Regions from separate parts of the Leptodesmis sp. genome, predicted to be linked through region 2. Evidence: riboswitches for the same ligand, from Rfam matches in the RefSeq annotation. Region 2 holds a riboswitch; the other holds the start of a gene.
What was found. Region 2 has a riboswitch for cyclic di-AMP ahead of ntrB (nitrate ABC transporter permease). Riboswitches for the same ligand answer to the same signal wherever they lie in the genome.
Positions count from the first base shown of each region.

Region 1 (16,088 bases), on a different contig from region 2:
AACGTCTCATCAGCCCCTGATTGAGAAGATGAGGAAGATGCAGGAATAGAGATTAAAGGCTTATCTAGAGCCACCAGCAGAGGTTCTGCAGGAGAATCATTGGCTGGTTGCTGAGTTTCTTGACGAGTCTGAGCCAGTTGCGGTACAGGAGCGCGATCTCCCAAAAACACACTGGATACTGCCCCAATCACCACGGCTGCGATCGCGATGCCGCCCCAGACAAGCGCACGGCGAGGGCGACGATCAACACGAGCCAGCACAGAATCTACGGTTCTCTCAACAGAACACTCATCAGAGATTGGGACAGGCATGGCTTGAAAGGACTGCCTAAGTTTAAGCAACCGTTCGTATAGTCGCTGCACAGTGGGGTCATTACTCAGCCAGTCTTCAACTTGACGGCGTTCGTCGGCGGTGACTTCGCCATCCATATAAGCGCTTAACAATTCAAAGCGATCGCGGTGCATCACATCTAAAGCTCGTGGAGAAGAATTCAAGTTCCCAGACATGGCGGCCTGAGGGTTGAAGTTAGGAGGGTCAAAATTGGACGTCATTGCAACATCACTTTTTGTGTAAGGAGTACACCCAGCTTTTGATCAAACAGAATAAACAATCTAGCTCAGAAACACAAACCGTTTCAAGACAGATCGGGATTCCAACTTCAGACAGATCTAACCTTTCCCAATTGTACAATTGCTCTCGATTAAATGCCGTCAAGATAATTTTGCAATTGGGACTGGAGTCGGAGCCGTGCCCTGGCAATTCGAGATTTCACGGTTCCTAAAGAAACCCCCGTAATTTCAGCAATCTCTTCATAGGCCATTCCCTGAATTTCCCGTAGTACGATCGTAGTCCGAAAAGCTTCGGGCAGGTCGGCGATCGCGTCTCGCAACTGGTCGTAAAACTCCTGAGTGGTCAGATTTTCGTCAGGACCGGGGGTTTCGGAGGCAAGTTCCCATTCCATCTCCCCATCATCCATTGATAGTGGCGCATCTAACGACAGCGGACTGGCCGTCCGTTTGCGTTTCCGCAACTCGTCATAAAACAAATTTGTGGCGATCCGACTTAACCAGCCCCGGAATTTTTCCGGTTCATTCAGCCGTTGGATATTGCGATAGACTCGGATCCACACCTCCTGGGTCAGGTCGGCGCGATCGTGCCAGTCTGGTGCTAGATGATACAAAACCCGTTCAACATTGGGTTGATACCGACGCATTAACTCTGCAAAGGCAGCTTTATCAGGGCGATGTCCAGCTTGACACTGCAGAATCAAATCGTAATTAGAGAGTTTGTCTGCTTGCACTGAAACTTGGGAAGCCGTCGGTTCTACCGTTGACCAGGATAGCCGAAGAGAGTGACTCATGGGCGGAATTTCGCTCTTAAACATTCCGTTGTCCATGACGCTTCCGGTGAAATGAATGTTCCTGTCGGAGGTGGCGTGAATTGTAAAGTATTTGTAAGGAAGCTATTAGACAGGTTCAAACCAGCATCCTAAAAATGCTTGACAGCCTGAGCAGCCTGAGTGCTTGTCTTATTGGTTGGTAGCAGGTTTTGATGGTTCTGGATCGCTAAGGGACGGTTAAACCCTGTCAATAAGATAAGCGAGATCGTCAAGAGTGCGGCTGTCACCAATTTGTTGAACATACTTGCTGCCCCCGTCACAAACCAGACCTTCTGGAGAAAAGTCTTTTACAAAGACGGAATACAGTGCCTGCTGTTGACATTCCGCATCTTTGTTCAACCTTTACTTAGTTCTAGCCCTGGAGTGCATAAGGTTGCTTGAGGATAGCCCCAAGCAACCTCAAGATAGGATAAACATTCCCCAAAGCTTTGGAAAAGCGTTTCAGAAAATATCCTGAAAATTTGTTGCTCAAGATGATGGAGTGGCGACGGATTGTTGCTCCGTGTATTCTGCAACAATCTGGCGGAACTCATCCCCTTCGATCGTTTCCTTATCCAGCAAAACATCCACCAGCCGATCAACCAAGGGCCGATTTTCCCGGATCAGACGACGGGCTTCCTGATAACAATGCATGGCAATTTCCCGCACCTGGCGATCGATTTGAGTCGCTACTTCCTCGGAATATTCTGAGCGAGCCATTAAGTTACGGCCTAAGAATACTTCGTTGCCAGAGGATTCAAAGGCGACGAGCCCTAATTCAGACATACCGTAGCGAGTCACCATTTCGCGGGCCAGTTCTGCCACTGACTTGATATCCCCACTGGCTCCTGCCGTGACTTCAGCAGGGCCAAAGACTTCCTCTTCAGCCGCGCGTCCCCCTAGGGCTATCGTAATTCGATCGGTTAACCAAGCACGAGTATACAGACCACTATCGATCATGTCTTCGTTGAAGGATTGCTGGGCAAAACCACCTACTCCCCCCGATCGCGGAATAATCGTCACTTTATTGAGGGGATCCGCATTTTTTAGTAGCGTCATCAGCAACGCATGACCAACTTCGTGATAGGCAATCAGTCGCTTTTTCTTACTGTCTAACAACGGGGTCAGGGTCAGACCGATCGTGACGCGATCAATCGCATCATCAATTTCCAGCATCGTGATCGCTTCCTTGCGACGACGGGCTGTGAGAATTGCCGCTTCATTCAACAAATTGGCCAGATCTGCCCCCGCAAATCCGGGAGTGCGACGGGCGATTGCTTCCAGAGACACATCAGGGGCTAGACGCTTGTTGCGGGCATGAACTTCCAGAATTCCCAGTCGTCCGTTATAGGAAGGTAAATCTACGGTAATTTGGCGATCGAACCGACCGGGGCGTAATAACGCGGAATCTAGCACGTCGGGACGGTTGGTGGCGGCAATAATGATGATGCCAGTATTGCCTTCAAACCCATCCATCTCTGTTAGCAACTGGTTGAGAGTTTGTTCTCGTTCGTCGTTGCCACCGCCAATTCCGGCTCCTCGTTGCCGACCCACGGCATCAATTTCATCAATAAAGATGATGCAGGGGGCATTTTCTTTCGCTTTCTTGAACAGATCACGAACGCGGGAAGCCCCCACCCCAACGAACATCTCCACAAACTCGGAACCAGAGATACTAAAGAAGGGAACTCCGGCTTCCCCAGCGATCGCCTTGGCCAGTAAGGTTTTACCTGTTCCCGGAGGGCCAATCAACAGCACTCCTTTGGGAATCCGGGCACCGACAGCCGTGAATTTCTCCGGTTTTTTCAGGAAAGTAACCACTTCCTGGAGTTCTTCCTTGGCCTCTTCAATTCCGGCGACATCATCAAACATGACTCCTGTTTTCGCTTCCATCTGAAAGCGGGCACGGGATTTGCCAAAGTTTAATGCCTGCCCTGGCCCTCCAGGAGAGTTGGCAGACCGTCGAATAATCATCAGCAAGCCGCCCAGCAGCAGCAGGAACAAGAACAATTGAGCCATAAGACCCACAATCGCTCCATTATCTACTGAGTCTTTAATGGCTAAAGGCACTTTGTTCTGTCGCGCCCGCTCAAACAGAATGTTATTTTCTTCAAACAGAGGGACTTCTTTCGGTGGTTCTTCTCGCTTCTGGTCTTCCAGTGTCACCCGCGCCACCCGCTGTACCCGATCGATCTCAATTGCTTTGACCTTACCACTGTCGATATCTCGCAACAGGTCGCTATAGCTCATCGGCTCACGATTAGCGTTTGCACTCGCCAGAGCAGGAACAGTCAGGCTGAGTCCCTGAGCAATGACAAAAAATGCGGTGATGAAGCCTTTAGCAGCTTTACCACGAATAGACGATCGCTGAGCCAGAGAGTGTGTGCGGGAACCTTTCATACCTGCTTGCCTTTTGAATGCTCCCTATCTTCCCGCTAGAAAACCCCCTTGCTTGAGGCGTTCCGGGAATGTAACAGGGTCCTTAAATGTTAGTGTAACCTGCTTCTATCCTAGTCGACTGGGATCCTTCATCTAGAGCCATTCAAACTTAACCGTTTCCAGCTTAGTTGCCCTGCCGCATCTAAATGCCAGCGTAGGAAATGGGCGGGTTGCTGCTGATATGTTGTGGGCAGTTCGATCGCCTGCCGAGGTGCAGTGGTAGCCAGTGCGATCGCTGTATCCACCGGACAAATTTCCCACTGGCTGAGATTCTGAACCCCTATCAGCAATGGCAATGTCGTACCGGACAACGTTCCATCGAGCAAGCGAGCCGTTCCTTGAGTGACCTCAATCTGGCGAGTATCCCAGGGATAAAGGCCATCGGGAAGCCCCAGAGGAGCAAGTGCGTCACTGACCAGAAACACCCCTCGATCGTACTGAGCAGCCCGCAACAAAATATCAATCATGATGGGAGACACATGCTGACCATCTGCAATCAGACCACAGTAGACACGGGAATCAACGATCGCGGCTCCCAACAACCCCGGTTCCCGATGGTGCAATGGTGGCATGGCATTAAAGGCATGAGTCACCATCCTGGCTCCCTGGTCAAAGGCTTGCTGAGCCTGGGTTGCCGTTGCCATTGAATGACCTAGACTCACGGTAATTCCCAGCGATCGCAGGTAGGGAATCACCTGACCTGATTCATCTAATTCCGGTGCGAGGGTGATGACTCTCACCAGACTGGCATAATCTCCCAAGACTCGTTTAACGTTGTCCACTGTGAGCGGCTGCAGATGCTCTACGGGATGGGCACCTCGCTTTTGGGGATTCAGAAACGGCCCTTCGAGATGAACACCCAGCATAGCAGCGATCGGAGTGGTGCATGGTGCATGGTGCATGGTGAATTCTGCAAGAGTGGCCAGCGATCGCTGGATATTATCAACGGAGGTTGTCACCAGAGTTGGCAGAAAGGCATCAATACCCTGCTCCCAGAGAAACTTACTGATCGGTGCCAGCTTGTCAATAGTTTGCTCATTCAAATCAGGAAAAGTCAGCCCTAGCCCTCCATTAATCTGGAGATCAACTCCTCCCAGTGAAAGCCAGTCGCCTGCAATATCTAATATCTTGGTTTCTGCACTTGCTGGATCTACTGCGGAGATCACTTGAGGCTGAATTGAAGTAACCTTACCGTCTGCGATCGCAATTTGCTGTAACCCTTCGTACCCAATCAACCGAGCATTCTGAAGTATCCAACCATTCATTAATTTCTCCTTCCTAATTCCCAATTTTATTCTCCCCCTGCCTCTTTGCTTCCTAGCCTACCGCATGGTTAAAGCTCAGCCATTTGTGAAGCTCTGTCCGCCAAAAAACCTAATTTTGCTGACAGCAAAAGTGTCTGGGTTTCCGCTATTAGTAGCAGCGGGAATAATAAACTCGGCATGAATTGGTCAAGCGATCAGAACATAAAAATGACAGAATATAGATACTTAAATTGAATTCTGTTATTCATCATTTCAAACCCAGTAAATAGATGAACAAGTATCAAATGGGATGCAGTCAGAGCAATATTTTAATTGTAGATGACCTGCCTGATAATGTTGGCCTCCTTTATAGGGTATTGAGGCAGAAAGGCTTTAATGTCATGACCGCTCATAGTGGAGAAGAAGCACTTTCCACAATATTGACTTGCTTGCCAGATCTAATCCTAGTTGATATTGGAATGCCTTACATGGATGGCTACGAAGTGTGCCACATTCTAAAAGTAAATCCCCGGACAAAAGATATTCCGATTATTTTTGTAACAGCTTTTGAACAAATACTAAATAAGGTTAAAGCCTTTGAAATGGGTGGGGTTGATTACATTACCAAACCTTTTGAAACAGCGAAGGTGCTGGCTCGGGTAGAACTTCACTTATCGCTACGGCGGCTACAGCAGCAATTGGAAGCCCAGAATGAGTTATTGCGCCGAGAAGTTCGCGATCGCATGGCTATAGAAGCCGCCTTGCAAGCTGCAAATCAGGAATTTCAGCGCTTGGCTCATCAGGATAGTCTGACTCAAATCGCCAACCGTCGTTGCTTTGATCTTTGTTTGAATCAAGAATGGCGCAGACTGATGCGGGAAGTACAACCACTATCCTTGATTCTCTGCGATGTCGATTTCTTTAAAGCCTATAACGATACCTATGGTCATCAAGCAGGGGACAATTGCCTGCGTCGAATTGCTAGTGCGATTGCAACAGCGGTTAAACGTCCAAGTGATGTAGTGGCCCGCTATGGCGGAGAAGAGTTTGTTCTCATTCTGCCTAATACCCCTGCTTCAGGGGCTTTGTATGTTGCCCAAGAGATTCAAGAGGCGGTCCGAGCCTTAGAACTGGTTCATGCAGGCTCCCAAATCAGCCCCTACATCACCTTGAGTATGGGAGTTACGGCGGTTATTCCAAAAGCCAATCTATCCCCAATGTCTCTCATCGCTGCAGCCGATCGCGCCCTCTATCGAGCTAAATTGGCGGGACGCGATCGCATCAGCTTAGAAGAAGTTGGGCTGCGATCGGATCACCCTCATGTCCTTGGAGATCAGCCAAATGTATAGTGTTTCCTGCACTATGGCTCATCTTCAATGCCTGCTCTCGCATTGTACCGGGATAAAAGAGTAGCAATGAACTCTGCAGCCGTGATCAATTGAGGGGAACCTGGAGAGCTAGGAGAAAACCACCAGCCCTGCGTGGTTTCTGGCGATCGCCAGAGGTTTAAATGATCAACGGCTGGTTCTGCATAAAAACCATCCTGCCCCGCTCCCAGTAAAGCAGAACTCCAGTGGGTGAAATAATCATGGCTGAGCCGATGTATGGGAAAATCCCCAATCAGTGGCACCCCCCAGCCATCCACCGCAATCAAGGCAGCGATTGTTCCTCCCATTAATCGCCAACTCCAGGCTGTTGCGATTGCACCCACTACCCCGGCACTGAAGCTAATAATGGCAACGGTTTGATTTAGCCAATCTTGCAGATGTATGGCCCTCAACTGATCATACAAAAACCAACTGATATGAAGAGCTGAATAGGCAGGATAGCGATCGGTCGGAAAGATCAACCAGGTAACAGCAGTTTCACCCATGACTTTCTGCAGTCCCCGTAAAAAGTCCTGAGTTGCCTGCGGATCATGAATACCGGGACAAACAATAGCATACATAAATTCTGGTGTACGTAAAAGACAAGAGCCTGGAGAAAAGCCTGGAGAAAAAAGTAGGTAATTTAAAAAGTTAATGGAGGGAAACCTCAAGCTTCCCTCCAAGCATTATCAACCAATTCGCCTGACTAACCTCTATCTCTGGGCAGGAAAGCCATCGGGTTAACAGCACCGCGCCCATTGGGGTGAACTTCAAAGTGAAGGTGCGGCCCTGTACTGTAGCCAGTGCTACCCATTTCAGCGATTTGCTGCCCTTGACTCACCTGCTGCCCCACCTGTACCAGAATCCGGCTGTTGTGGGCATACAGAGTTAAGCTACCGTCTGGGTGTTGAATTTCTACCAGATAGCCGTAGCCACCAGAGTTCCATCCAGCAGTTACCACCACTCCATCCGCTGCAGCCATGATGGGAGTGCCGACAGGGCCAGCAATGTCGATGCCTTTATGCATCCGGCCCCAACGCCAGCCAAAGCCTGAAGTGAGAACTCCTCTTGTCGGCCAAATATAGCCTTCAAATCTACCTGGAGCACCCGGCAGGTATTCGTTTCCAGGGCCTAAAGGTGGTAATTCAGGAGAAACTGTTTTACCCAACCGAGATTGAACCAGCGGATCATAGCTCTCAGAGCCTACGGAAGCTGCTGCCACTAACTGCGGTTTCGACTCAGAAGCGGCTATAGGCTGCGAGACATCTTTTGCTTGAGGAGCCTGTCCCGTCCGGATCCGCTCACGCATTTCACGAATGCGTGACTTCAGGCTGGAGTAACGCTCCGGATTAAACTCCGGATTAACGCGCTCCAAGGTTCCACCTAAGGCAATAGTAGCTGGTGTTGCTTTAGCAGAGACATTCTGGGTTTGAAGACGACTGGCTTGTGCCTGACTACTATACTTCTCACGCAATTTCTCAATTTCAGATTTGAGATTCGCAATATTGTTGGATTGAAGCAGCTTGGAATCAAAATTGGTTGCAGGTAATGTGGTTTGTGGGGCAAAGGAAGAAGCGGCTGCAACCTTTGTTTCTTGAGAAACTGCCGGAGTGATTAAAGATTGAGGTGACGAACCAGAAACATCCAGAGATTTGGGAGAATCAGGGAGAGAGGCGATCAATCCCTTAAATTTTTGTGTAGATTCTCTTGCCGACTGGCTTTGAGGAATCACCAGAACTTGATCAGGAAGGATGTAATTTGGGTTCGTAATCCGATTTGCTTGGACTAACTCTTGCAAGGTTATCCCATGAGCACGGGCGATCGTAGCCAGGGTATCTCCTCGATTAACCCGGTAATTGACTAGATCCTCAACTCCATTCTCAGGAAACGTCGATGGGTTAGAGCGAACAGTAGACTGGGGATTTCTGACAGAGCCAAAAGCGACTTTTTGATCGCTTGCAGGTAGAGCAGTGGGCAATTGGGCCTTATCAGCCTTCTGCTCCGAAGTTAGAAGACCAGGCAAATCCACTCTGGTTTCGTCTACTGACTTAGAGTTAGAACCACTTTGGGAGAGAGGTTTAACAGATGATGACTGTTCAGAGGGTAAGGTTGCCAATCCGGCGCGCAAGCTGTCTCGCTTTTGCTTGAGATTCTTGAGTGCTTCCTCTTGCTGGACTTTTAAGTTTGCGTCAACAGGAGATGGAAGAGTAGCTGGGGAGGCTGATGCGATCGGGGTACTACTTAAGCGCCCTGCTACTGGGCCGTAGTATCCGGGCAAAATTGCCGCAGTATCAGGGGTAACAAGGGCTTGAGCAATTCGGCTGTCAGTAGGGATGATCAAAACCTGACCAACCCGAAGTACAGCATCAAGGGAAAGATTATTCGCTGATGCGATTGCTGCTGCATCTGCACCATAAAAGCGAGCAACCTCCCAAAGCGTTTGACCTTCTTGGACAGTATGCTTGATTGAAAGAGGCTGTGACTCCGAGGAAGAGGCCTGAGAAGCAATAGCCTCTGGAAAAAGAGCAGCAGTCTCAAGCGAATCTGCAGGTGGTACAGTAGATTCTCCAACTGCTGGTTCAGCGGCAGTTGCGCTATCGCTTTGACTGGGAACTGACAGGTTATAGGCACCCATTGAAATGGCCAATCCAATCATTGCGGCGGAAGTACGAACCCGACGGTTATTGTCGGGAAGAGCCTGCTTTGTTTGAGCGGTTGTCGCTTCCTGCTCGTCTGCACAGGAAGGAAGAGGCTTAACCTTCTGCGGGAATGTTCGTCTCAAAAAAACGACCTCCTAAATTTCCAGCGTTTAACTGTCTTTGAGCCATTGATCTATCTCTAATCAATGATGCAAATCACATTGATAGAGAATCTGGATCACACACGGTAATTACACTTAGGCAAGATTACCCCGCTTTTTCAATTTAGACAAGTTTACACTCAACAGTAAGCATTTGTAACAAGCGCCAAACCATTGCGTCAACAGGCAGTGAAGAAATCAAAACTTTTTTGATTTTGCCAGGAATCTGCACGATTGCAGATAGATACATTCTGAAAAACGGCCTCAGACTTCTTAACAGAAATCCGCAAAAGCCTTTCAGGAAAATGGTTTGGCACCACTAAAAGCTTAAGCGGCATAACCGTCAATGGCGTAGACAGCGCAGAACGAATGTTCCGCTCACTCCAAACACTTCTCACAATTTCACCACAAAATGGGTAGTTCAGGATTCGTATATCCACCCAGGAGGTTGAAATGTAGCATGAATTTTACTGGGCGATGAAGTTTGATATAAAGCTTAAAACTACTCCGAACACGGCTCCAAATCCGTTGAAGAACAGTGCTTTTGAAAGATCAGAAAACGACTAGATCCAACAAGTTTCTGAGAGACGCTGCACAAATCGAACTGTATATGAATTTCTTATCAACTTTTCCGTATTTGGTAGTCTAGTTGACTTAAATCTTACTAGTCTCTTCACAGGTTCTATATCAATCCCAATTGGCGACGAGCTTCAAATAAACCGATCGCCACACTGACTGACAGGTTAAGGCTGCGAATTTCTGGTTGAGCCATTGGAATCCGAACAGTCTCAGCACAGGTGGCAAGAATTTTAGGAGGGAGTCCCTCTGTCTCGCTACCAAATAACAACCAGTCATCCATCTGGTATTGAAACTGCGTATAACTACATCGCCCTGAAGTGCTAAAACCAATCCATCGGCCTTTCTGGCTTTCAAAGAAAAGTTGAAATGCCGCCGCAGAGGGGTGGAACTTGAGGTTGACGTAGGGCCAATAGTCTAACCCCGCTCGTTTCAGGTAGCGATCGCTAATCTCGAAGCCCAATGGCCCAACCAGATGCAATTCAGTACAGGTAGCTGCGCAAGTACGGGCAATATTTCCAGTATTCGGTGGAATCTGGGGATGGACGAGAACAACTTTCAACATTCAGACAGTATACTCACGCAAATTTATCTCTGATAAGATGCAGGTTTTTACCAGAAATCAGATTTTTGATAGTTTTTTTTAATATCAGCTACTTTTGATGGAAACATTAGAAATTTTGATCCCCCAAAAGAGGTATTTCAAGGGAAGCTAATATTTCTTCCACTACATATTAATGCTTTCCTGGCTGTTACTCTCTTCTCTTTTTCTCTAAGGTTCTAAAAATTATTCGTTTCTTCTACTGAGGTGTTGATCGAGGTCAGATCATATTTTCTGGATGCCTATATTCTCTATATGCCTATATAGATATCTTTATATAGGTATCTTTGACGTCTTTTACTCAATCACGCCACTGACTGGAAAGCGATCGATCAGTTGAATCGCCCGGACTGCGTTGCGTTTCAGTTCTGTGGGTAGATGAGGGACATGGGGAATTTGTGAGAGGAAATCCAGGGTACGGCGCAGAATTCGCACGATGTCTCCTTCATCCAGGCTGGTATTGGCACAGAGTTCTGGCCACTCCATCCCCAGTGCCCATTGTTCCACCAGGCCGACAAACTCGTATTCCAACCAGGCTGGTAATACAACCTGAAGCCGACGCTGGCGTTGAAACAGGCGATGCCGAATGCTTCGCAGTCCGCCGAGGGCAGCTTCCACGGTGGGAGGTAAATCGTGACGAGTCCAGCTATCGGGACGGGAGACTTCTGTGACCAGGGCAGCGCAGGCCGCCGCCAGATGATGAGGCTCCAAGAGATCCAGTTCACCGGAGGTGAGAGCCAGTCCCAGCCAGAGTTCGTTATCCCCCCGAATCGCCGCCACGGATTGTCCCAGGGGGGTGGGAGTTAGATCGTTCAGGCAACCAAAGCTTTGCAGAATGTCAATCAGATCCAGGAAGGCTTCCCAGTAATGGTGCGATTGGCGATCGAGCTTCGTATAGCGGTCTTCCAGTTCATTCTGAATCGCTGTAATTCGCTTTTGCCGCTTCAAAATCGTGGCCCGATTTCCCCACTGATGCACGGGATGAGCATTAATTTGAGCTTCTACCGCTTGCAGCCGCTGCAGTTGGGTATACACTTCGGGAGCCACATCTGCCAGAGGAGGAGCTTCAGGCAGAGATTGGGCGATCGCTGCCGTTTGCTCATTGCCTTTTCGGGATTGTCCAGGTTTGAGGGGCATTTCTGGCGGGGGGTGCAGGGTATCGACCACAGCAATTCTGGGCAGTTCTCCCCGCAAATCCACCACATCGGCCACGGTTGTCACATACCAGCGGTTGTCCTTACCCAGACAGACTAAGTAAGGAAACTGACCGGCTCCTACTACCTTCGTCACCAGTACTGCTGAGAGGGGAGCCGTTATCGAACTGTGATGGCCTTTTAGATTGAGAACTGTACCTGCTACAGCAAAGGAAACGGCCATCGCCATATCGTGAGCGCGGACTTCCTCAACCTGATGCTGCAGGGTTTTAAACAGGCGGCGTTCCTCTTTCAGTCGCTCCTGCAGTTTTTCATAGTGGGCCAGTTGCTCCCAATCTACGGAAGCTAGTTGAGCTTGCAATTGAGACTGTTCGGCTTCCAGACGATCGATCGCTTCCTGTTGGGGCCGCAGATACAAGGTGGCCAGATATTGCCCAAAGCTGCGTTCTACCAATTCCTTGGCTTCATCCAGTGTGTGGGTTTGTAACAGATTCAGTACCATGCCATAACTGGGCGTAAATTGACTGACCAGGGGATCGGGGCCAACCGTCGCCAGATAGGCCGCTTCCCGTGCTCCTTCAAAGGGGGTCTGCACTGTTACCACATGACCCTGCACATCCATGCCTCGTCGTCCGGCCCGTCCAGCCATTTGCAGAAACTCGGAAGCATTTAACAGGCGATGGCCGCGATCAGTACGTTTGGACAGACTGGAAATCACCGTCGTCCGGGCTGGCATATTAATTCCAGCAGCCAGAGTTTCCGTGGCAAAAACGACCTTGATCAATCCCTGCTGAAATAATTCCTCGACCAGGCCTTTCCAGGCAGGCAGCAATCCGGCGTGGTGAGCGGCAATTCCTCGATACAGGGGATCGACCTGTCCGGCCCGGGCAACTTCCGGGTTGCGCTCCAGAAATTCGTCAATTTGTTGCTTCAGAGCCGCTGCTTCTGCTTCATTCACCAGGGAAAAATTACCAACGGTCGCAACGGCCTGATCACATCCTCGACGGCTGAAGATGAAGTAGATGGCAGGCAGCATATCTCGCTGCTGCAAGTGGGACAACACAGAAGCCAGAGAGGGGCTTTCCTGTTTGGGGCTACGGCGATCGCCATTTCCTTTCGCTCCCTTGCCTCCCTTGGGCCGCAAGCGGGGATTCATTTTTTTCTGACTGTCATCCAGTAGCGGAAACAAGCCTTTGGGCGTACAGTAGTGGAATTTCAGGGGAACGGGGCGGAAGTCAGAATAGATAAGTTCCGTTGGCCCATGTACACGATGAATCCAATCGGTTAGTTGGTCACTGTTATCTACCGTCGCGGACAGCGCTACCAGTTGAATTTCATGCGGGCAGTAAATAATAGATTCTTCCCAGACGGTGCCCCGCTGGCGATCGTTCATGTAATGGCACTCATCCAACACCACCGCTTCCACCCCAGTCAGGGAGGTGCCGACTTCGCCGATCGGGGTGCCATACAGCATATTACGAAAGATTTCAGTGGTCATCACTAAAATCGGCGCATCTCGATTGATCGAAATATCGCCTGTCAACAAGCCCACGGAGTCAAAGCCAAATATTTCACGAAAATCCCGTAGCTTCTGGTTCGACAGGGCTTTTAAGGGGGTGGTGTAGAAGACTCGCCGTTTGCCTGCCAAAGCCCGGTGGATGACATATTCTCCAATCAAGGTTTTGCCCGATCCAGTTGGCGCACAGACCACGACGGAACGGCCTGCCTCCAGAGCCGCGATCGCCTGGTGCTGGAACTCATCCAGGGGGAAGGGAAATAGCTGGCTTAGATCAAGCCTTGGTGAAGTAGGAAGGGAAGTCACACCCAAACAGTCCAAACGATGAAGGAGCGGCAAAGCGCCATTCTGGCAGGATAGAGAAAGTTCTAATGCCCAGCCCTGGTTCTATCTTAAGCATCCAGCGACGATCGCGAATGGCAATTAAACCCGGTCCAGCTAAAGAACGGCAGTTTTCCCTTCAGGAAACTGGATTCTGGGCATGGACAGGGTTTAACTCTGCAAAACATTTTGTAAATGTTCATCTTAAACTGCCGCTATTGCTTTGATAGGAAAAACTAAAAGAATAATTAAACTAAGTCCAGTTAGTAAACCGGAGTCTCTCATCAGAGAAACTGCAGGGATGGAGATGGACGAGGTCTGAATAGCGTTCAGTTTTGAAGTGCAGTATGAATGGCAAGAATTTGTAAAATCCCCTAAGGGGGATACTCATTCAATTTTTGGTAGGTTACAGTAACTAGAGAATCTTAGTTTGCTGAAACGGATGATCTACAAGTTTTGATCTCAAAGTCTTGACTTTGTAGTTCTTCTGGGGCGGCTTCCTGACCAGACCTGCTCATGCCAATCTGGCTTCTCATAATATTAATATATTCAGGGAAGTCTGCATCGTCTGCTTAAATCGTGGGTGGCCTAATTTGGAGATTAACTTGAACAGCTTTCGTAGTTCAGGTTGGTTTCTAGAACGGAGGAACCAGTGTCCTTGGGGCGAATCTCAAAAGTACCTGAGAGAGGCACCTTCCAGCCTTAGCCCGTCAGCTAACTCCGTCGGCAATGGAAGGAGTACCCGAGACTGAAGCTTTTACAGCAACCGTCGTAGGTGTCTCCTGGCAGTTACTCATCTGAATATCCTGTATTCCGGGTAGCTGTCGCCTAACCCACCTCTCGCACACACTCACTTCTGAGAGGTTTTTACTGTGGAAATTTTACCCATGCTGACCCGTCTGGAACATGCGCTCGGCTGTTCTGATCTGACCCGGCAAATGGTATTGAAACCCAATTCTGTCATGTCTTCCCGATCGCACCGGGAGGATATTAATTTGGTCGTCGGTTACACCGATTCTCCTCAAAGCCATACTGCTCTGGACTTGACCTTATGGATTGCCTATCAAACCCGGCTGGCAACCCGGAAAACTGTGACTGTTCAGGTCGTATATGTTGTTGACTCAGAACAGTCTGGCTATCGTCAGACTCGCTCTATTGATGCTGTCTGGCAAGCTGAGATGGGCGATCGCAAAGTACCGCTTTATCAGTGTGGCAATACCTTAGAGCCGATTTCATGGATTACTGAAGCCGCTGCTCCGGAACTATCCACAAAAGCCTTGGCACTGGAGGTCGCTGAACGTCGCGATCGCTCCGCTGAACGGGATACCAACTGGCAGATTCACCAATTTGAGCAGGCCGATCGGATTCTCTGGCAGGCGCGAAATCTGGCCAATGAGTGGCGCGGCTGTTTAGAAACCCATCTCCGGTTTGGTTCCGTCGCTACCGAACTGCGAGATGTAGCCCGACAAGAGTCCGCAACTGTATTAGTCGTGGGCTGCGAGTCTGCCAATCACCCAATTGTGGAAGCCCTGGGGGATGATCTGCCCTGTCCGGTGCTGGGAATTCCACCGAGAGTGTGTAGAGTTTAAGGCAGAAGCAGGCATGGTGTAGGGGTGTTCCGGCGGAATGTCTCCCTTTTGGATTGCTGAATTTGGCTGGCCCAGTCGCTAGAATTACGGATAATTTTGGGCAGTCTAACAATAACTTCATCAATCAGAGGGCAAGGGGAAGCCCTGGCCAAAGGAGTCTTTACAACATGTCTATTGAAAGTGCAAGCCGGTTTCTGGAAGCAGTAGCTTATGATGAGTCCCTGCGAGATAAGTTTGAGCAAGTTCAGTCTCCAGAGGAGTTTTTAACCCTGAGTCGGCAGTTGGGCTATAGCTTTACCACAGAAGAACTACTGGGACTGGCGAAAGAGCAAAGCCAGGGAATTATGGTACGCCGCCACACAGGGGTCTGGAAGTGGTTACGATCGGTTCACTGGCTGTAACGTTGCCGATCGCAGGCGGCTCACGATAGAGTCAGGGCAATTGACTGTGTGGTGTGGTTGACTCATGCATGTTGTTCGCTTGATCGCGGCTCTGTTTCTGACCGTTCTGTTTACGCTGATGCCTATGACTGCTGCTCAGGCTGCTAGTTTTCCTCCTAACGAGAATCTGGTCGTCGAGGGAATTCCGGCTATCCCCCTCTCCCTGGTGGATACCGTCAAACGCTATACCGAATTTCGCTCGGCCCTATTCGCCAGTTGGCATCCCATCGAGCGGGAGATGTTAATTTCTACCCGTTTCTGCAACAACGCCCAAATTCATGCGGTGCGCTTTCCCTTAGCTGCCCGTAGACAACTCACTTTTTTTACAGACCCCCCCTCTGGCGCCAGCTATCAGCCTACGACCGGAGACTATTTTGTCTTCAGTAAAGATGTTGGGGGTAATGAATTTAACCAGAACTATCGCTATGACTTGGCGACTGGAGACATTACCTTATTGACTGATGGCAAGTCGAAGAATAGTCGGGGAGTCTGGTCAAACAAGGGCGATCGCATGGCCTACACCTCCACACGGCGCACCGGGTCAGACACGGATATTTACCTGATCGATCCCACCAATCCCCAAAGCGATCGCTTACTGGCTCAGGTGGAAGGGGGCGGTTGGGCACCCCTGGACTGGTCTCCAGACGATCGCCAGTTGCTGGT
Region 1 covers NZ_JBRAGO010000087.1:1,294-17,381, forward strand. Annotated here, with positions in the region: gene ACUVQO_RS17305 (anti-sigma factor family protein) at 1-551, opposite strand, end outside; gene ACUVQO_RS17310 (sigma-70 family RNA polymerase sigma factor) at 701-1,360, opposite strand; gene ftsH (ATP-dependent zinc metalloprotease FtsH) at 1,868-3,778, opposite strand; gene nagA (N-acetylglucosamine-6-phosphate deacetylase) at 3,907-5,082, opposite strand; gene ACUVQO_RS17325 (diguanylate cyclase domain-containing protein) at 5,352-6,410, shown strand; gene ACUVQO_RS17330 (hypothetical protein) at 6,422-7,009, opposite strand; gene ACUVQO_RS17335 (peptidoglycan DD-metalloendopeptidase family protein) at 7,135-9,210, opposite strand; gene ACUVQO_RS17340 (tRNA (cytidine(34)-2'-O)-methyltransferase) at 9,911-10,369, opposite strand; gene ACUVQO_RS17345 (DEAD/DEAH box helicase) at 10,703-13,381, opposite strand; cyclic di-AMP (ydaO/yuaA leader) riboswitch at 13,998-14,140, shown strand; gene ACUVQO_RS17350 (universal stress protein) at 14,269-14,985, shown strand; gene ACUVQO_RS17355 (Nif11-like leader peptide family natural product precursor) at 15,153-15,386, shown strand; partial or broken gene ACUVQO_RS17360 (S9 family peptidase) at 15,451-16,088, shown strand, end outside.
Region 1: it holds a riboswitch for cyclic di-AMP, as region 2 does, so the genes downstream of both, ACUVQO_RS17350 (universal stress protein) here and ntrB (nitrate ABC transporter permease) in region 2, are expected to answer to the same signal.

Region 2 (16,339 bases):
GGTTCTGAACTTGGACAAAGTTTAAACTTCCTCTGGAACCTTTTCCTTAGCCGCCTCTACTTTTGGCTCAGCAGAAGATACGGCAGCTTCAGGTGCGATCGCAGTATGATGAGCAACTTCGCCATTGGCTGTTAACTCGATCGCCTTACGCGTGGAACGAATTGCCTCCAGAGCTTCTTTCACCAACACGGCAGTGGGAACGGCAACCACCACTCCCAGGAGACCCCCCACTCTTGCTCCCGTCAAAATCGACACAAACACCCAGAAGGGATTCAAGCCTGTAATACTGCCCAGAAAGCGGGGAACAATGCCATTCTCGACAATCTGTTGCACGATCGCAGACATAGCCAATACTTGAGCCGCCGTACCAATATCCCGCAAACCCACCAGCAATGTGACCAGGGCAATCCCCACGGAACCGCCAAAGGGAACCAGAGCCATCAGCCCAATAATCAGTCCAAATAGGAGACCAAAAGGGACTTTAAGAAACAAGAATGCAGAGATTAGCCCAATGGCCATACAGGTGGAAGAGATGATTTGGCCTAGAAAGTAGTTTTGGAAACTCAGCCGCAGGGTTTTAGAAAAAGGTTGCTGAATCCGTACGGGAAGCCAGCCAATCAGGTTGTCCCACACTTCATCTCCGTGTTGCAGCAGATAGAAGGTGGAGATCACCGTCAGCAATACGTCAATTACTTTGGCCACCGTAAACACAGCCAGATCTAAGGTCAGGTTCACGGCACGTCCAGCGATCGTTTGTAGTTGTCCTTTTAAGCGATCGTTGATTTGCAAAATGATGCCGTCCAGGCTGATCGGCAACCCCATGTCTGTGAAGCGCTGATCCAGCATCACCAGTTGCCGTTGTCCGGAGTCAAACCATTCCGGCAGACGAGCCACCAGTTGTTGTGCCTGGGCGATCGCCAGAGGTAACAGGGTCACGGCCAACACCAGCACCCCTACCAGTGCCATCAGAAACACGATGATCGCCGCCTGGGCACGTTGCATCCCTCGCCATTGTAACCAGGCTACTGGATAGTTGAGCAAGAATGCCGCTAGCGAGGCCACGATCAGGATTACCAGCATCGACTGAAAGTAGCCAAAAATAGATGAAAAGGCCCAGGCATTCAAAACGGTCAGGGGGGCAGCCAGGGCAATAGCTAACACACGCGACAGGGGGGTAAGCGATTCCCACCACGTCGCCAAACGACTTTTAGGCTTGGGGGTTCCAGAACTAACCATCAACTCTCAAATTTGAGTAGTGCTACTGGCTATTATGCTGAAACTCGGTTACATATTGCATCTAGCTGCATGCTGATTTAAAAGATTGACTGCGATCGCCCCCCATTTCTCACCTCCACCTCCTCATACAGACGTATTGCCGACACGGCTTTTCCACCCCTTCCCCTCTCCACTCCTTCACCCCTTTCCCTCTCCATCCCCAGACAAATCTCTAGGCTGAATTCCCAACTCCCACTTAGGGAAGGTTGTCAAACTCCCAGGTGCATGTGTTAAATTGCTGTGAACAACTTGAGTCAGTCAGCCTAATCCACACCTGATGACTAGTCCTTCAGGATCAGGTGTGAAGTGGGGGAACCGTGTTAACCGTGTTATTGGGGCGAACCGTGCAGGAGGGCAGCTCTCAGCCCTAGTCCGTCAGCTAACTCCGTCGGCATTGAGGGAGGACTGGTGAGCCAGCATTTTGATATGCGATTGCTCGTCAGTGTCTCTTGGCAGTACTGCTCAGTTTCTGTACTTGCATCCGAGCCTATGGAGCAGCGATTTTCGTTGCGATCGCTCAGACTACCTGGAAGCGTTCCAAATTATTGGTACTGCAAGATACTGTACTGCTGCCTGCTCTGGGATTTTTAGGAATTATTGTGCTGTGGTGGGCGATCGCATTGATGCGTCAAGATCTCATGCCCACCCCACCAGAAGCCTTGGTCAATAATCTTGACTTCATCCTGAATCCCTTCTATCAACGAGGGCCAGGAGATTTGGGGTTGGGATGGTTGCTGTTGGCCAGTCTACGACGGGTGTTGTTGGGATTCCTGCTGGGAGCTTTAGTCGCTATTCCAGTTGGTTTCTTAATCGGCATGTCTCGCCCCATGATATTGGCGCTTAATCCCATCATTCAGGTGTTCAAGCCAGTGTCGCCACTGGCCTGGTTGCCGATCGCCTTAGCCATTTTCAATCTGGCTGATCCCTCTGCCATCTTCGTGATTTTCATTACCTCCCTGTGGCCGACCATTATTAATACCGCTCTGGGAGTCTCCAGTGTGTCCAGTGAGTATCTGGATGTGGCACGGGTGCTGGAAATGCCGAAGTGGCGGCAGACCTACAAAATTATCTTGCCTGCCAGCCTGCCCTATATCTTTACCGGACTTCGTATCAGTCTGGGAATTGCCTGGTTAGTGATTGTGGCCGTAGAAATGCTCACTGGCGGCATCGGCATTGGCTTCTTCGTCTGGGATGAATGGAGTCGCCTGAACTTAAACTCTGTCTTTCTGGCGGTTCTGGTGATTGGCATTACTGGATTACTGCTCGACTTTGCCCTCAGCCAGATTCAAACCTTGGTCACGCATCGCCGTCTGGCAGCAGTTAGGAGTTAAGAGTTGAGATTTAAGAGTTGTCCTTTGTCATTCGTCCTTTGCACATGACCAATGACTAACTAGCCACCATCCACTATTCACTATCCACTCCTCACTAATTTCCAATGAATAAGACGTTTTGGACACGCCGAGAATTTTTGCTGGGCGCAGGAGCGACGATCGCCGGCGAGTTGGCATTGCCCGCGCTCTGGCCCTGCGTCCCAAAATGCTACTGATGGATGAACCCTTTGGTGCACTGGATGCCCTGACGCGCGGCAAGCCGCAGAAGCAGGTGCTAAATATTTGGGAAAACCATCGCCAGACCGTGATGATGGTGACTCATGACGTAGACGAAGCCCTTTATATGTCCGATCGCATTGTGATGATGACCAACGGCCCCCACGCCAAAATTGGGGAAATTCTGGACGTTCCCTTCCCCCATCCCCGCGATCGCCAGCAAATCCGCAATTCCCCTGAATATTACGAGCTTCGTAACCACGCGTTGAATTTCCTGGATCACTATTTCAGTACAGATGATTAAAGAGGATAGGAGCAGAGACGTTTCGGCGAAACGTCTTTCTCCATAAAAATCTAGTGAATCTGCCTCTCGGAAGCGGAAACAGACGACGCGCTTTTGTAGGATCGAAAAATAGCTGCATCTGTCCACCGTCCATGCATCTGAGATTTTCCCAAGACTTGAAAGCGTTGCTAGAACTGCTGGCCGAAAGACCGCTGACTCTGAACAATATTTTGACGGAAACCAAGGAACGCGGGTTTAGCCTGGTCATGGGATTATTTGCCTTACCCTTCCTGCTGCCCATGCCACCTGGATTAGCAGGGCCGCTCGGATGCGGTTGTCTGATTCTATCTTTGCAAATGGCGGCTGGACGGCGATCGCCCTGGTTACCTTCCCGCATCGCCCAGGTTGAGTTCCCCAAATGGCTCAGTAAAACGCTGTTAACCAATCTGCACAAGTTAACGGGGATCTTAGAGAAAGTAGCTCGTCCCCGCATGGGCAGCATTGCTCACAGTCATCATGCATGGCAACTGAATGGCCTTTGCATGGCTTGGTTGGCGTTCTTGCTGATGTTGCCGATTCCATTTACGAACCCCATTCCCACAGCAGGTATCTTGATCCTGTCCGTTGCCACTTTGGAAGCAGATGGGTTACTGATGTGTGTGGGTTATGGATTAACTTTGGCAATTACCCTGGCTGTTTTTGGGATTGCCTACGGCTTGTGGTTGGCTCCTGGTTTTGTGCAGTCGCTGTTTGGTTAAAGTGATTTCCAGAAAAGGATATACGGTGAATCGTAGGGACAGGCTTTGTCAATCAAGCCTGTCTATGTGTAAGAAACTTTAGCTTAACCCACCCCTGCGGGAAATTAAGCCCATAAGAGGTAATTTTCTTCTCAGAAATTGGCTAAAACGTCACTGATGCAGGGAAGGGGATGAGGCGCTCCAGTTCCAGATTAGAGGCAACAGCTGCTAATTGATCTAAGTTGGTTGCATCTAGCAGGTAAGGAATCAATCCCAACACCGGAACTCCAGTGAGGGATTGAATTAAAGCGGCAGGTGCCCAGCTTTCTATCTCTTCATCTGTACAAGGTTGAGGGCAATTCAAGACAATCCCCTTAAGGTGAACCCGAGTCTGACGAGCCAGAGCAACATTAGCCACTGCCTGTCCGATCGCCCCTAGCTTAACAGGCACTACCAGCACCGCAGGCAATCGCCAGTCCCAGGCCAGGTCGGCCACGGTCGTTTCGTAAGTGACAGGAGAGCCTAAACCGCCCAAGCCTTCTACCAGAACAAAATCTCGCTGTTGCCGGAGCAATTCAAATGCCTGCCATGCCTTATCTAACTCCACCCATCGCCCTTCTCGTTCAGCCGCCAGGGGAGGGGCCAGGGGAGCCTGAAACCGTAAGGGAGCAACGTCAGCCGCATTGAGATGAAATAAACGGCTGTATAGTTCACTATCACCAATCCCAGCTTGAGCGGGCTTCAAAATTCCCAGGCGATCGAACCGACCGTACTTCTGCCAGTACGCCGCCAGTGCCGTCGTTAACACCGTTTTTCCAGCGTCAGTATCCGTTCCAGCGATTAATATTGCGTTCAACCTGTACTCCTTAAACAATGGATTGAATCAAGCAATGGATTGAATGACCTGACTCAGCTTGATGAAGAAGCAATACGCAACTTGCTAAAGAGGTCGGGGAGTTGGCCTCGTCAAGTCTATGTCTTCCTGGGTCAAGGTCAGAGTATAGTTGGTTCCCCGTTGTCCCAGCACATCAATTCGGTAGACTCCCGGTTTGTATTCGCGATCTGTGCCTACGAGAGCTTGCCAGAAAGTCGCTTTATTGTCACTGATAATCCGACTGTCTGGGCCAAACACCCGCAAGAATGCTCCTCCAGACACCTGGGCTATTAGCTTCTTTCCATCTACCACCGGGATAGCATAACGGTTAATTACATTTTGGCGAATGCGATTGCTATAGGAATGGTTAAAAGGAGGAACTGGAACAGTAATCTCATTAATTTCGGGATTGACAGGAGAAGGAGGAACCGGAGTTGGGGGAAAGGGAGGATAGGTCGGCGGGGGAGGAGGATTGTAGCGATCAAGGCTGACATCAATTCGATAACTGCCCTGATCCACTCCCTGAACAAGTCTGAGTTCAATAAAATAGTCACCGTTATAGGGAAGTTGTCCGCTCCAGAAAGAAACTCGTCGTGCCCGGTTATCGATCGGTCGGTTATCGGGGCCGTAGAGCGTCATCAGTACCCCACTACCACTCAAGACTGCTTCCAGAGTTTCATTTTGCTGTCCGGCCACAATGAAAGTCATGGTTTCATTTGCCTGTAAGGTACCACTTTGGCTGACTGTTCCACCGGGAAACAGATTATCCAATCGTCTGGTGTTGTTGACAGGTGGGGGAGGATTGGGAGAAGGAGTAGGGGTAGGTGTAGGGATAGGAATCGGGGTAAAGGTGGGAGATGGTGTGGGAGTTGGGGGCACAGGCGTAGAAATCGGAGGGGGTTCCGAAGCATTATTGTTGAGAATGGCTCGCATGATTAGCCAGGAGCCAAGCCCAGTTAAAATCACTAACCCTAATCCAGTCGCAATAATAGCCAGGGGATCATCCCAAATCGAACTCCGGGGTGGCTCAATAATCTGGGGAACAGAACGCTGGGGAACAGGTTCAGGGCGCACTTCTGCTACAGGTTTGCGTCCCACAGGTACGGTATTGGCTTGAGAAAACTGAGTTGGCGTGGGTGAAGGGGGAGTCGCAGGAGGAGATGCTGCAAGAGGGGCAACCTGTTGGCGGGACGGTAGTGGCGTGGGGTTAGTTGCAGATTGTAATGCCTGCAGGACTTCACCTGCAGATTGATAGCGATCGCCCGGTCGATAACTTAGCATCTTGTTCAGCACCTGGGCAAAATTAGGATTTACCGTTACCCAGCGTTGCCAGTACCAGGTCATCGTCGAGTCATCAAACAGTTCCTGGGGTTCTCGTCCGGTTAGCAGCACCACAGCGGTAACCGCCAGAGAATACAAATCACTGCTGGGATAAGCTTTTCCCGTTTGCATTTGCTCACTGGGGGCGTACCCAGGTTTGCCCACGGTAGTCGGTTGTACAATCCCCGTGGTCATGCTTTGAAAGCGGGTCGCCAGTTCCTTGACGACACCAAAATCAATCAGGACAGGTTTACTGTCTTTCTGACGCAGAATGATGTTATCTGGGGCAATATCCCGGTGAATGATTCCCTGACCATGAATGTAGGCCAGCACAGGCAGCAGTTGCCGCAGCAGTTGCAGAACTTCAGCTTCCGAAAAGGCCGTTCCCTGCGCTTTCCGCTGATCCAGCAGAGCACGATAGGTTTGCCCTTCCACGTAATCCTGAACCAGGAACAGCCGCTGATCTTGCTCGAAATTAGCCCGGAACTGGGGAATCTGGGGATGCTGAATCTGGTAGAGGATCTGCGCTTCTCGCTGAAACAGTTCTCTGGATTTATCGAGGGCATAGGCTCCACCCTGGGCCGGAGTTAACTCCTTTAAAGCACAGCGTTCGTTAAACCGTCCCTGATCTTCGGCTAGATAGGTACGGCCAAACCCACCCTGGCCCAAGATACTAAGGACACGGTAACGATTTTGCAAAATAGTGCCAATGGGCAGAGGCGGACGCATAACTGACCTGTTCTATGTTTTTTCTAATTTCGCTTTAACTTCCTGATAGCTTGGCTTTGACCATGTCCTGCACCTTTTTACCATCTGCTTTGCCTTTCAGTTGTTGCATGGCAGGCCCCATGACCTTTCCCAAATCCTTGGCAGAGGTAGCACCCACCTGGCGGATCAAGTCATCAATGATCTGGCCAATTTCAGCATCAGAGAGTTGTTTGGGTAGATACTCTTCCAAAATTGCCAATTCCTGAGTCTCCTGTTCTACCAGATCCATGCGTCCAGCCTGCTGGTATTGTGCGATCGAATCTCGCCGCTGCTTGGCCAGTTGTACCAAAACTTCCATTTCCTGCTCTTCGGTCAAACTTTCCTGTCCACTGGGACGCACACTGACTTCTTTTTCTAAGATCGACTTTTTGATACTCCGTACCGTTTCCAGCCGCACCTTATCCTTGGCTTTCATCGCCAGCTTGATATCTTCCGTAATCCGATCCTTTAAACTCATATTTCTCAATTCCCCTGGTTAGCCAATCATCCAGGTCACGGTTTGTCTTTCCCATAACCCTGTCTACCGCACTGCTCACTCCAATCCCTCATCCTCAATCTCCCAATTAGCTAGACAAGGCGCAAGGGAAAGCCTAAAGTTACGGTTAGAGTTCACTCATCATATCCCCATCCTATCCGGGTTGAGAGGAATAGCTATCCGGGTTGAGAGGAATTGTTTGGCAGAACCTGCCGTGGGGCGCTAAAAAATTTGCATCCTAAAGAAAAAGGTCAAAAAAGTTGAAGAAAGCGATCGGCTCTTTTACCTGAACAGAGGATCTTCTACTACATTAGACTTCTGAATCTATACCCCTACGGCTTGTTTAAGCAATTTTTTTCAAGTTTTTTGGCTGATTTCAGTGTCAGTAAAATCTAATCTATCTCCGGGAAATCCGGGGAGATGTTTGTAAAGCTCAATGATAATATTGCCGTGATCGCGTTTGAGGTCATGCTGTGATCCGCACTGCCACGCTCAGTCAGCCTATCAGTTTACCGTCGCTTAACGACAACACTCGACTTCGGTTACTCTCTGGTTCTGCCAATGTTGAACTCTCTCAGGAAGTCGCTCGCTATCTGGGAGTTGATCTAGGCCCGATGGTTCGCAAGCGATTTGCCGATGGCGAACTCTATATCCAGATCCAGGAATCGATTCGCGGCTGTGATGTTTATTTGCTGCAGCCCACTTGTCGCCCAGTCAACGACCATCTCATGGAACTGCTCACCATGATTGATGCCTGTCGTCGGGCTTCCGCCAGACAAATTACTGCCGTGATTCCTTACTACGGATATGCCAGGGCCGATCGCAAAACTGCCGGACGAGAATCGATTACGGCCAAGCTGGTGGCTAACCTGATTACCCAGGCCGGAGCTAGTCGGATTTTGGCCATGGATCTCCACTCGGCTCAGATTCAGGGCTATTTTGATATCCCGATGGATCATGTCTATGGATCTCCAGTCCTGCTGAATTATCTGGCCAGCAAGCAGCTTTCAGATATTGTGGTGGTGTCACCAGATGTGGGAGGGGTTGCCCGTGCCCGTGCCTTTGCCAAGAAGTTGGATGATGCACCCCTGGCCATCATCGATAAACGTCGTCAGGCTCACAATGTGGCCGAAGTATTGAATGTGATTGGGGATGTCAAGGGTAAAACAGCCGTGCTGGTGGATGACATGATCGATACAGCAGGCACAATTACAGAAGCTGCTCGTTTGTTGAAGAAAGAAGGCGCTCGCCAGGTCTATGCCTGCGCGACTCATCCGGTCTTTTCACCTCCAGCAATTGAACGCCTGTCCAGTGGCATTTTTGAAGAGGTGATCGTGACCAATACCATGCCTGTTCCGGAAGAACGGCGATTCCCTCAATTAACGGTACTCTCTGTTGCTAATCTTCTGGGAGAAGCGATTTGGCGCATCCATGAAGATAGCTCGGTCAGCAGTATGTTCCGATAGGTGGGGTCTAAGAAACCGGGTTGCTAGCCAGGTTATTCGATGGCACCTGGCATTTGCAAAAGAAACCCGGTTTCTCCAGATCCTCACTACCTGGGAGTACTGTAAGTAGGCGCAGTGATAGTATTTGTAATTGTTTGCCGGGGAATGGCATCGTAGTAACTTTGTCTGCTGTTTCTTGGACAGGCTGGAATTGATTTGTCCGTATAGTTGCAATCGAAGTAGTCTAAAGCGGCTCCTACTGATTTGAACACTAATGAAGATGCCACGGGTGGCCCGTCAGGAAAGTCTTGCTCTCTCCAGACCACCAAACGGTAGCCAGAATTATTGGATGTAGCCCAAATCTGGTAATGATAATCTTCAGCCGTACCGTTGAAGACGCGTCCCCCTCTTCCCTCCTGGACTAGAGTGCTACCATAAACTGTGGTTCGTGAAACTCTCTCAGTAGTTTGAGGGCGATAACCAGGGGCTGAGTTTCTTGTAGGGGCAGTGGCATCTCGGTTTGAACACATGGAACCTAAATTAACTTTCTGCCCTGATGAAGTCACCATGTAGCAAGATGATTCTGCAAAGACAGAGGTTGCCAAACAAGGAACTGTAATCAGGGCAATCGAGGTAAGACAGCAGGCAAGTTTCAACATAGGAAAGAGTTGAGGTCGATATAGCTAACATACCCATTAGGGAGCGCTATAAAACTCTACCCAAATTCCTCTTAATGTTCCGAATTACTCTATTTAAAAAAATGAATTTAGGGTTTCTATTCATCTTCCAGAATTAACCGGGGAAGGATGCATTCAAGGCGGGTTTGAGGAGCGATCGCTGCTGCCTTTCCCACCCCTTGAGCACCTTCTTGATCTGGCAATGGCATCACTTTCAGAGTACCTTGCATGGATTGAAGCAGAATTTGGGCCAGCAGCAAACTAAACCCTGGGGATGGAAAGGGCACATGGGCCAGTTCTGCAGTCACCCGTTTTTCCGGTAATCCTATCCCATAAATTACCTCTTTCCAGGCAGGATTTTGCTGCATCCAGCCGATCGGATCACTCCAGGTTTCCAGCGCAACGGGTTGATCGATCGCCAGACAAACCGTTTGCTCGTTAGAACTGGGCTGAATTGATAAATGAATCTCACCATCCTTCAATTCTGAAATGGTGGTGTCAATTAATCGTACTAATGCCTGTTGCAGACGTTGAGGATCCGCCAGAACATATACCTCTGAATCGGGTGCGGCAACATGCAGACGAATGGTGCGATTTTGGGCTTGTAGATGGGTAAGACGGTAGACTTTTTGTAAGAGGGGAGCAAGCTGAACAGGCTGAATCTGGGCTTGCAAGGTGCCATGCTCAAGTTTAGCGGCATCAATAATGTTATCCAGAACCTCCACCATCTTGAGGGCAGAGGCATTCGCTTGCTTGATGCAGTCTCGTTCTTCTTCAGAACTGTCGCATAGATGCTCCAGAACCAGTTGATGCATCCCGATCAGGCCACTTAGGGGCGATCGCAATTCATGGGAACTCCGGGCTAAAAACCCGCTTTTATAGTGAGTAATTTCAGCCAGATTGTAATAGGCCAGTTCCAGTTGTCGTACTGAATCCCCCTTGTCCAGAGCTTGATTGGGGTGAACGATCGCTGGCTCCTTGCCCAGAGGTGAACTACTCTGTGCTTTCCCGGAAAATCGCTGAGCGATCGCCCAACCTAACCCCACTCCAACCATTAGCCAGACCAGATTTATCCCGCTCATCCTGCTACCAGCCCCATCTCAATAAAACCGCTTCCTTGCCCAGGATAGCCTGCTTACCGGCTCACCCACTCACTCGTCCAATACCACCGCTCCCTGACGTAACACCTCCCACCCTGATTCAGTCCACCGTACAACTGTAGAGGGAACTCCGGAGGAAGAAGAAGATGGGGTCAGAGGAGACGTTGACTGTAAGACTTGCAGTTCGGATGGGGAGAGGGTCAAGACCTGGGGAAATTGCGCCTCAATTTCGGCCATGGTTTGTAAGGCAGGTTGTCCAGAAAGGTTAGCGCTGGTAGTGGCAAGCGGCCCCGTGCGAGACAGGATGGCCTGGGCGATCGGGTGCTTCGGCACTCGTACCCCAATCGTGCTTGGATCTTTGGGGTTCAATTCGGGAGACACTCGATCGCTGGCTGGTAGTACCAGCGTCAAGGCACCGGGTAGGTAACGATCGGCTATCTGTTGCCAGATCTGGCGTTCTTCAGAACTTCCCGTCACATAACTCCATAGCTCTTTGACCTCTGCAGCCATTAAGATCAAAGGCTTATCCAGGCTGCGTTGTTTGGCTGCAAAGATCAGACTGGCCCGATCGGGACGCGCGGCGAGAGCGGGAACTGTATCTGTGGGAAAACTAATTAAGTCCTGTCCTGAATTTGCGCCTGCTACTAATGCTTCAAACGAAACCTGCGTCATTGCTCCTGCTGTTGTAAAAGGTCCTGACCCACCACAATCTTGGCAAAGATTTCCGCTAAAGTAATCTTTTCCAACCTGTCCGATTAGTGAGTTTGACTATGAACTTAACCCAAGACTTCCAGTATGATAAAATATCTGCCTCCTGTGGCAGGTTCTCTACTTTTCATCTATGAAAAATATTTTCTGAGCCGCTGAATTATCTGCAGCCGTTTTACTAGAAAGAGACTGGATTTCAAGAACTGACTCTATCCATTACGGCCTGTCGGCGGAAATTGTTAAGGGGAAACAGATGGAAAGGGCTTTCAACAGCTAATGGACAAGTACCGCAGCATTTTTGACAATGCAATCGAGGGTATCTTTCAAACCACTCAGGATGGCCGATATCTGAGTGCCAATCCGGCCTTAGCTAAACTGTATGGCTATGAATCTCCCCAAGCCTTAATCGACTCGCTGATAGATGTTGAGCATCAACTGTATGTGAATCCCGCTCGTCGCCGCGAGTTAATTCACTTAATAGAGAAGCAGGGAACCGTGACTGGTTTTGAATCTCAGGTCTACCGTCGAGATGGCAGGATAATCTGGATTTCGGAAAATGTTTATCCAGTTTATAGTGCCGATGGTGATTTCCTGTATTACGAAGGCACCGTTACCGATATTAGCGATCGCAAACAAACTCAGGCGGCATTACAGGCCAGCCAGCAGACTCTCGCATGTCGAGAACGCTATTTAACGGCCCTAGTAGAAATCCAAACCCGTCTCCTGGCTCAAACAGATCTGGCAGAGCTATATAACTCAATCTTGGAAATATTAGGGCGGGTATCGGGGGCAAGCCGAGTATACATCTGCGAGAATCACCAGGATGCAGTGGGTAATTTGCTCATGAGCCAGCGAGCAGAATGGTGTGCCCCTGGCATTTCGCCAGAAATTGCTAATCCCTTACTGCGAAATCTCCCCTATCATCCCTGCTTTTCTCGCTGGCAAGCCATCCTGAGGGCGGGAGGCATGATCAACGGTGGTATCCAAGACTTTCCCCTAGCAGAACAGAAGTTGCTGAAGGCTCAGGGAATTTTGTCGATTCTCATTCTGCCGTTGACTGTCAACACTCAATTCTGGGGGGTTATTGGCTTTGAGAACTGCGAGCAAGCCAGAGCTTCTGATGAGTGGGAAATCCGCTTACTGCAGTCGGCGGCTTCCGCCCTTGCCCTTGCCCTGGAACGCAGACAGGCCGATCTGCAACTGCGTCAACAGTCTGAACGAGAACGGCTGTTACGAGCGATCGCCCTGCGGATTCGCCAATCGTTGAATTTAGATGAAATTTTGGCGTGTACAGCAGAGGAAATTCGGCAGGTCTTGCAAGCCGATCGGGTACTAATCTACCGCTTTGATAACTGTCAGGGAGTTCTGGTCGCTGCCTCGGTGCAAGAAAACTGGGATGTGCCGGCCCAACCAGACTCCCATCAAATCTGGCATCGAGATGCAGACGTTGATTACGACAAAAGCCAGACTCAAGTAGTGCATAACGTTGAAGCGCACGGTTTTCCTGATCGGTATCTGGCTTTGATGCGCCACCTGCAGATTAAAGCCAAAATCGTCGTGCCTCTGTTCCAGGGAGACCATTGTTGGGGAGTTTTAGCCGTTCATCAATGTTCTAACCCCCGTTGCTGGCAGGAGTTTGAAATCGATTTAGTCCAGCAACTGGCCATCCAGGTGGTGATCGCCATTCAGCAAGCTCAGCTTTTCAGCCAACTGCAACAACAAACTCAGCGAGAGCACCTGCTCAACCAGCTTAGCCAAACCCTCAATCCCAGTCATGATCTAGACTACATCCTGCAAGAGATTGTCAATTGTACTGGTGTGAGTTTCGGAGTTGATCGCGTCCTTATCTACGCTTTTGATACAGAAATTCGAGTGTTGACCGAATGGCGGAAGAACGATCAGGTCGTCTCTATGCTCAACTTTCGAGTCCCCCTTTCCGAATGCCCGGATTTGATCGATCCACACTCCGATTTCAACCAGCGGCGACCCTTTTACATATTTGACTATAGCCAGGTGCCCTTAACCCCCGCCCGCCAGCGACAAATTGAACAGGATCAAACCTGCTCTGTTCTGTCGGTGCCCATCTTTATTCACGACAAATTATTTGGGTCGCTGGTCTTGCAAACCACCACCCATTACCGCACCTTCACCCAAGACGAAATTCAGTTCTTGTCCCGGATTGCGGATCAGGCCGCGATCGCCCTGTACAATGCCCAGAACTACGAGTATCTAGAGCAACTGGTGCAGCAGCGCACCCAGGAACTGGAGCAGGAAAAGCGGATTTCCGAAGCGGCCAGCCGTGCCAAAAGCGAGTTTTTAGCCACCATGAGCCACGAACTCCGCACTCCCTTGAATGCCATTCTGGGACTCTCTCAGATCCTGCAGCAGGAGATTTTCGGCAGCCTGAGTCCTAAACAACTGGATTACATTAATCACATTCACAGCAGCGGTGAGCATTTGCTGATGCTGATCAACGACATCCTGGATCTAGCCAAGGTAGAAGCAGGCCGAGAAACCCTGAATCTGACGACATTAGTGGTTTCCGACATCTGTAAGTATTGTTTAGCGCTGGTTCAGCAACAGGCGAATGAGAAAGGACTGCAGCTACTGAGTGAAATTGATCCAGCCGCCCAGGTTTGTATTGCTGACGAGCGGCGACTGAAACAGATATTGCTCAATTTGCTCTCGAATGCCATTAAATTCACCCCAACTGGGGTGGTTTCGCTGCAGGTCAACAAAGAACCAGCGGGCATTTCGTTCAGTGTGATTGATACCGGGATTGGCATTCCGCCTGAAAAATTGTCTCTCCTCTTTCAACCCTTCAGCCAATTGGATAGTCAACTCAGCCGTCGCTATTCCGGCACTGGCCTGGGGTTGGCTTTGAGTCGTAAGTTAGCTCGTCTGCATGGAGGAGATATTACTGTAGAATCAACTCTGAATCAGGGGAGCCGATTTGTCTTGTATTTGCCAGATTGTCTAGTTGATTGTTCTGAGAGTTGTTCGTATGGGCTGCTGGCCTGCGATCGTCCTACCGTAACCCATCCTCCTGTCGGACGCATTCTGTTAGTGGAGGATGACCTCTGTAGTGCCACGCTGTTGCAAGATTATTTGCGGACAGTCGGCCACCAAGTTGACCACTTAAGCGATGGCACCGATTTCCTGAAGCGGGTACGGGCCTTTGAGCCACACCTGATTTTGATGGATATTCAACTATCTCAGGAGGTAACAGGTTTAGACTTGCTCCAGGATTTGCGGAGCCAACCTGATTTATGCCATTTGCCCGTCGTCATGGTGACCGCAATGGCTATGAACGGCGATCGCGAGAAATTTCTGCAAGCCGGAGCTACCAACTACATCAGCAAACCACTCGACATCGTGCAACTGGAGTCCTTACTAATGAAGTACATACACCCCTAGAAACCGGGTTTCTGCCAGAACAATTTCCAATAGTGCCACGCTTGCAAGACATTCCCCTGCATTAACGAGGCAATCCCGCTGAGGGCCTGCACTTCGGGTAAATTAGGATCTAACTGCAACGCCTGATTCAAGGCCACCTGTGCGGCTCCAGGTCGAAAGTCAAACAAGTTCACAAAAGCCAGATAGGCATAGGCATAAGGATTGTTCGCATCCAGTTGGGTGACTCGCTCCAGAGCAGCGATCGCAGGATTGACCTGACGCTTCAGCACCGTTGCCAGTGCCAGAATATAGGCAAAGCTGGACTCTTTGGGTTCCTGTTGCAGTCGATATTGCATGGCCTGTTGAGCCTGCACCAAATAATCCTGTACCGCATCATATTGATTAATTCGGCTAATCTCATCCGAAAGGTGACTGAGGGCCGGAGTTCCCTGAGGCAAGGTTGCCGCCAGAACACTCAGTTGCGTCACCAGATCCAGTTCTGGGGCAGGAGCCGCTTTGGCGGTTGGGTCAATTCGTACCGTCACAGCGGGAATGGTGAGAGGAGTGGCCTGCTGGGTGCGGCGATCGAGATATACCGCCTGGAGTTGATAAGTCCCCGGTGCAATTCCAACAGGGGGTAACATGGCGGTGCGTTCTACCACTTGAATCGGCGATCGGGGTGCGGCAGATGCATCAAGCTCCGGATAAAGCTGACCCAGGCCAATGCCATGATCATGAAACCAGCGGTTTTGATCAGATTGATTGGTCTGTCTCGATCGTTGCCAGGTCAGCACAACCAGACCATTTTGCAAGGCATCCCACGAACCTGACCAACGGTAAGTAACGGGAATCGGTTTCCCAGCAGGAGCCTGAGCCGGAACCTGTACTTGATCCAGTTGCACCGGAGCCTGTCCCTTGTCAGTTCCCGACTTCGGATTCAGCACCACCTCCACGGCTGGCACCCGTCGGCGATAGAGCTTCAGTGTGCTGTTATCTGGTAATGGCCAGGTTTTTTGCAGTTGAAAGGCTTGACTTTGTTCAACGGCCTGCACGATCGCCGTTTGTGCCTCCTGATTGCGAATTGACCCCTGATTCTCAGTTTTAGTGATAAACCAGTTGAGCGATCGCTGATCCTGCTTGACAAAAGACTTACGAGCACCCACCTGCCGACCAAACACCTGAAAGTTATGCAACAGACCGTAGTAATTAATGTTGTGTTGATTGATCTCTGGCGTAGAGGGCAGAACTCCTATGGTGGAGCGTAAATAGGGCATCGCTGTCGCCACTTCTGCCACCACTTCTTGATGGGGAAAGGGTGGCCCGGAGTAGGGGTGGAAGCCGGAGTGCAGATTAGTCACTCTGAAACCCGGAAAAATCGGAAACAGATTGGTCAGCATTAAAATTCCGGCCAGCGCTACCGTACCCCAGCGCAGTAATCGCCACGATCGCGGCAATAAGACTAATCCATAGGCCAAGACGATCGCCAGCACAGGTAAGTAGGGGGCAACATAACGAATGTCCTTATTGGGATTGAGGGAAGACATCACATAGCCACCCACCAGAAAAATCAGCAGCCAGAGTAACGCCTTGCGACAGGCGATCGCTGAATGCTGCCGTTGTTCCCGATAGGTTGTCCCATCCTCTGGTATTTCTGATTCTCGCTGGATCATCTGCGATCGCTGCCAGAACAACACCAATCCCAACAACGGAACAAGCAGCAGCGGCCAGGATACC
Region 2 covers NZ_JBRAGO010000024.1:3,423-19,761, forward strand. Annotated here, with positions in the region: gene ACUVQO_RS07440 (AI-2E family transporter) at 22-1,236, opposite strand; cyclic di-AMP (ydaO/yuaA leader) riboswitch at 1,526-1,683, shown strand; gene ntrB (nitrate ABC transporter permease) at 1,725-2,606, shown strand; gene ACUVQO_RS07450 (hypothetical protein) at 2,725-3,126, shown strand; gene ACUVQO_RS07455 (exopolysaccharide biosynthesis protein) at 3,258-3,863, shown strand; gene bioD (dethiobiotin synthase) at 4,006-4,698, opposite strand; gene ACUVQO_RS07465 (protein kinase domain-containing protein) at 4,783-6,765, opposite strand; gene ACUVQO_RS07470 (GatB/YqeY domain-containing protein) at 6,800-7,261, opposite strand; gene ACUVQO_RS07475 (ribose-phosphate pyrophosphokinase) at 7,753-8,745, shown strand; gene ACUVQO_RS07480 (sensor histidine kinase) at 9,500-10,483, opposite strand; gene ACUVQO_RS07485 (L-threonylcarbamoyladenylate synthase) at 10,553-11,173, opposite strand; gene ACUVQO_RS07490 (GAF domain-containing protein) at 11,486-14,626, shown strand; gene ACUVQO_RS07495 (phospholipid carrier-dependent glycosyltransferase) at 14,623-16,339, opposite strand, start outside.